One region of the Streptomyces sp. WP-1 genome, then DNA from elsewhere that is predicted to be linked to it. Evidence: riboswitches for the same ligand, from Rfam matches in the RefSeq annotation. Region 1 holds a riboswitch; the other holds the start of a gene.
The links. Region 1 has a riboswitch for glycine ahead of gcvP (aminomethyl-transferring glycine dehydrogenase). Riboswitches for the same ligand answer to the same signal wherever they lie in the genome.

Region 1 (2,447 bases):
GGTGGCCTTCTCGCGGCGGATGTGCTGCTCGCGGGTCTGGAGGGCCAGCCGGTACGCCTTGTTGCCGTCGACGTCGACGGACACGCCGACCAGGCGGCCGGGCAGGCTGCGGGCGAACTTCTCGTGCACCGCCATGTAGCCGGCGTGCGGACCGCCGAAGCCCATCGGGACGCCGAAGCGCTGGGTGGTGCCGATGGCGATGTCGGCGCCCAGCTCGCCCGGGGAGGTCAGCAGGGTGAGGGCGAGCAGATCGGCGGCGACGGTGACGAGCGCGCCCAGCCCGTGCGCCTGCTCGATCACCGGCTTGATGTCGCGTACGGCACCGGAGGCGCCGGGGTACTGGACCAGCACGCCGTTGATGTCACGGGCGGCGATCTCGGCCGGGATGCCGTCGCTCAGGTCGGCGACGACGACCTCGACACCGGTCGGCTCGGCGCGGGTCTGGATGACGGCGACGGTCTGCGGCAGGGCGTCCGCGTCGACCAGGAAGAGGCCCTTCTTGTTCTTGCCCATGCGCCGGGACAGCGCCATGGCCTCGGCGGCCGCGGTGCCCTCGTCGAGGAGGGAGGCGCCGGAGGTGGGCAGACCGGTGAGGTCGGCGACCATGGTCTGGAAGTTCAGCAGGGCCTCCAGGCGGCCCTGGGAGATCTCCGGCTGGTAGGGGGTGTAGGCCGTGTACCAGGCCGGGTTCTCCAGGACGTTGCGCAGGATGACCGGCGGGGTGAAGGTACCGTAGTAACCCAGGCCGATCATGGAGCCGAGGACCTGGTTGCGGTCGGCGAGCGAGCGCAGCTCGGCCAGCACCTCGGCCTCGGTGCGGGCGCCCGGCAGGTCGAGGGCGTCGGCGTTCTTGATCACGTCCGGGACGGCGGCGGCGGTCAGCTCGTCCAGGGAGCCGTAGCCGACCTGGGCGAGCATCTTGGCCCGCGCCTCCTGGTCGGGCCCGATGTGGCGCTGTTCGAAGGGGATGCCCGCTTCGAGCTCGGAGAGCGGAATGCGATGGGCGGTCATGGCGGAGGCCTCCTGGTCTGACGACCTTCGAAGGGCACCACGGCGTGGGTGCCCGTACGGCCTCCCCCTCTGTCATCTCAACCTGAGAGCTTCACCGGGCACCTCGCGGCGCCGGCTTTCACCGTCGGTGAGGGCGGAAGCCGTCGACACCCGCCCTGCTTTCCAGAGTGACCTCGTCCGTGCGGTACGTGAGCCTGAGAGATTCCGGGGAGGATTTGCTCCTTCGGCGCCTCCGAGGTGGGTCGGAGGACTCTCCCGCACGGGGTCAGCAGCCGCAATCAGACTACCAGCGAGGTCAACGGCCGGATTCTCAAGTGGCCGCCGCGATGAATGTGCTCTTTCGTAGTGCTTACGGATGAGTTGCGACCAGTGGAGGGAGAGGGGCCGTGCAGACCGACATCGATCCGCGCAACCTGATCGGCCGCAAGGCGTTCGACCGCAATGGCACCAAGATCGGCACGATCGACGAGGTGTATCTGGACGACGCCACCGGCATCCCCGAGTGGGCGGCCATACGCACCGGCCTCTTCTCCCGCGACGCGTTCGTCCCGCTGGAACCGAGCGAGCTGGTCGACGGCACCCTCCATGTCCCCTTCGACCGCTCCCTGATCAAGGACGCCCCCGACTTCGGCGTGGGCCGCCATCTCTCCCCCGAACAGGAACTCCAGCTCTACCACCACTACGGCCTCGACGTGGCCCCGGACGCCGCCCCGGACCACGACTTCGGCAAGCTGGCGGGCTCGGAGGAGACATAGCCCCGGTGGCCAGGGAGCTTGGACGACGAGAGCGCTGCCGTCGAGCGGCGGGGCGAGCCTGGACAGGCAGCCGTTCACGGTCCTGGTGAACACGGGGTGGCGGGTGCCGGGACGACCAGGGGCAGGGGGTCCGCGGGCTCCAGCGCGGGATCCGTGACGAGGAAGGTGCGTATCCGGCCCGGCGGCGACTGCGGTGTCTCGAAACGCACTGTCACCCGGCCCACCCCGCTCCCCTGCACCCACCCGTGCCCGTGCTCGGCGTGCCGCACGTCCTGGCCGGCCCGCCAGTGCGGCAGGACCGGCTCCCGGGGCACGACGACCGGCTCGGCCACGGCCTCCTCCGGCACCGGTTCCGTCTGCGAGGACGCCTGGGCGAACAGGTCCTCCTGGGTGTAGTCGGCGAGCCCGGAGACGCCGACACCGAGCAGGCGCACCCCGCCCGTCGTGTCCACGGAGTCCAGCAACCGCTCGGCGGCCTCCCGCACGACCGCCGGATCGTCCGTGGGCCCCCGCAGCGTCTCGGAACGGGTCAGCGTCGAGAAGTCGTACCGCCGCACCTTCAGTACGATCGTCCGCCCGGACAGCCCCGCCTCGCGCAGCCGCCGCACACACCGGTCCGCCAGCCGCCGTACCTCGACGCCGATCCGCGGCCGGTCATGGATGTCCACGTCGTACGTGTCC
Region 2 (2,447 bases), 3.9 Mb from region 1:
CGAGCGCGTTGGCCGCGAACTCGGTGATGCCGACCGTCGAGACGCCGTCGCCGGCGGCCGACAGCCACTCGTGCTCCTTGCTGTAGCGCAGCTGCTGGGGGTTGCTCATGGCCTGAATTCTCCTGTACGCGCGGGAGTGCTGATGACGGGGGGACGCTGGTGACCGCCGGTGGGCGGGCGAATGTGCGCAGGGTCACGTGCCCGCCCGTCGGGGGCGGGGGCGCGACCGGGCTCGCTGTCTACTTCTGGCGCTTGTAGAAGGGCAGCGCGACGACCTCGTAGGGCTCGTGCGTACCGCGGATGTCCACGCCGACGCCCTCGGTGCCGGGCGCGGCGTGCGCCGCGTCGACGTAGGCCATGGCGATCGGCTTGCCCAGGGTGGGGGAGGGGGCACCCGAGGTGACCTCGCCGATCACCGTGCCACCGGCGACCACCGGGTACCCGGCGCGCGGCACCCGACGACCCTCGGCGATCAGGCCGACCAGGACCCGCGGGGGGTTCTGCGCGGCGCGCTCGGCGGCCTCGGTGAGCGCGGCGCGCCCCACGAAGTCGCCCTCCTTCTCGAACTTGACCACGCGGCCGAGCCCGGCGTCGAAGGGGGTCAGCGAGGTGTTCAGCTCGTGCCCGTACAGCGGCATGCCCGCCTCCAGGCGCAGCGTGTCGCGGCAGGACAGGCCGCAGGGCACCAGGCCGGCGCCCTCGCCGGCCTCGGTCAGCGCCTGCCACAGCTCGACGGCGTGCTCGGGCTTCACGAACAGCTCGAAGCCGTCCTCGCCGGTGTAGCCGGTGCGGGCGATCAGCGCGGGGACACCGGCGACGGTGCCGGGCAGGCCCGCGTAGTACTTCAGACCGTCCAGGTCGGCGTCGGTGAGGGACTTCAGGATGCCGGGGGAGGCCGGGCCCTGGATCGCGAGCAGGGCGTAGGCGTCCCGGTCGTCGCGCACCTCGACGTCGAGTCCGCCGGAGCGCTCGTCCAGCGCGTCCAGGACCACCTGGGCGTTGGAGGCGTTGGCGACGACCATGTACTCGGTCTCGGCGAGCCGGTAGACGATCAGGTCGTCCAGGATGCCGCCGTCGGCCCGCACGATCATCGTGTAGCGGGCGCGGCCGACGCCGACGGAGGCGATGTTGCCGACCAGCGCCAGGTTCAGGAAGTCGGCGGCCTCGGGGCCGGTGACGGTGATCTCGCCCATGTGGGAGAGGTCGAACAGGCCCGCCTTGGTCCGCACGGCCAGGTGCTCGTCGCGCTCGGAGCCGTAGCGCAGGGGCATGTCCCAGCCCGCGAAGTCGGTCATCGTCGCACCGAGCGAGCGGTGCACGGCGTCCAGCGCGGTGTGTCGGAGTTCGGTACTGCTCATCGGACGGTCGTCTCCCAGGGCAACAGGGATGGGGCGAGGAACGTTCCTCCCCATCTGTCATCGGAACCTGAGAGGTTCGCCGGGACCGCCACGGGGGCGACCACGGTTTGCACCTTGGGTGGGGCCGCCGGCAGGGCGGCCCGCTTTTCAGATGTGCCTCGCCCGCGCGGTAACGGGGCCTGAGAGATTCAAGGGAGGGACTTGCTCCTTCGGCGCCCCAGCGAAGCCTGCTGGGGACTCTCCCGCGCGGATTCAAACGGCCGGTATGCAGTTGGCGGCCACATCATTGCACGTCGCGCCCCCGCCCGTCAGGGGCCGGATCCGTAACCGACCTGTGGCGGTACGCGCACCCGCCCGCGGCACACCGGCCATTACCTTCCCTTTACTTCCACTGGACATGGAGATTACGAACGGACAAGGGGAGGACGATCACGGTGGACAGGACCCTGGCGCACGCGGCCCGCATCCCGGCGCCGAGCGGCCCCGCGGCCCGCGAGCGGACGGCCGCGCGCCCCGCGCCCCGCGTGCTGGACCTGCGCGACCGGGCCGCCCCGGGCCCCGGCACCCTCCGCTTCGGCCCCCGCGACATCGTGGTCCTCACCGGGCTGCCCGGCAGCGGCAAGTCCACGCTGATGCGCCGCGCGGCCGGCGCCCGCCGCGTCGACTCCCAGGACACCCGGGCCCGCTTCGCCGCCCGCCTGCCCCGCTTTCTGCCGTACGCCGTCTACCGCCCCCTGGTGCGCGTCGCCCACTACCGGTCGCTGCGCCGCGCCCTGCGCACGCGAGCGCCCCTGGTGGTGCACGACTGCGGCACCCAGCCCTGGGTGCGCGCCTGGCTGGCCCGCGCGGCCCGCCGCTCCGGCGCCACCCTGCATCTGCTCCTGCTGGACGTGCCCGAGGAGACGGCCCGCGCGGGCCAGCGCGAGCGCGGCCGCACCGTCTCCCGCCGCGCCTTCGGCCGCCACCGGCGTACGACGGCCCGGCTGCTCGGCGCGGTCGGGCGCGGCGAGCTGCCCGCGGGCTGCGGCTCTGCGGTGCTGCTGGACCGGGCCGCGGCGGACGCCGTACAGCGGATCGTGTTCAGGGGGT

Region 2: it holds a riboswitch for glycine, as region 1 does, so the genes downstream of both, gcvT (glycine cleavage system aminomethyltransferase GcvT) here and gcvP (aminomethyl-transferring glycine dehydrogenase) in region 1, are expected to answer to the same signal.

The regions. Positions count from the first base shown of each region.
Region 1 covers NZ_CP123923.1:6,616,446-6,618,892, reverse strand. The annotation lists gene gcvP (aminomethyl-transferring glycine dehydrogenase) at 1-1,011, opposite strand, end outside; glycine riboswitch at 1,184-1,279, opposite strand; gene QHG49_RS29375 (PRC-barrel domain-containing protein) at 1,398-1,766, shown strand; partial or broken gene QHG49_RS29370 (DNA polymerase IV) at 1,691-2,447, opposite strand, start outside.
Region 2 covers NZ_CP123923.1:2,677,835-2,680,281, reverse strand. The annotation lists gene gcvH (glycine cleavage system protein GcvH) at 1-109, opposite strand, end outside; gene gcvT (glycine cleavage system aminomethyltransferase GcvT) at 240-1,358, opposite strand; glycine riboswitch at 1,516-1,613, opposite strand; gene QHG49_RS11310 (AAA family ATPase) at 1,787-2,447, shown strand, end outside.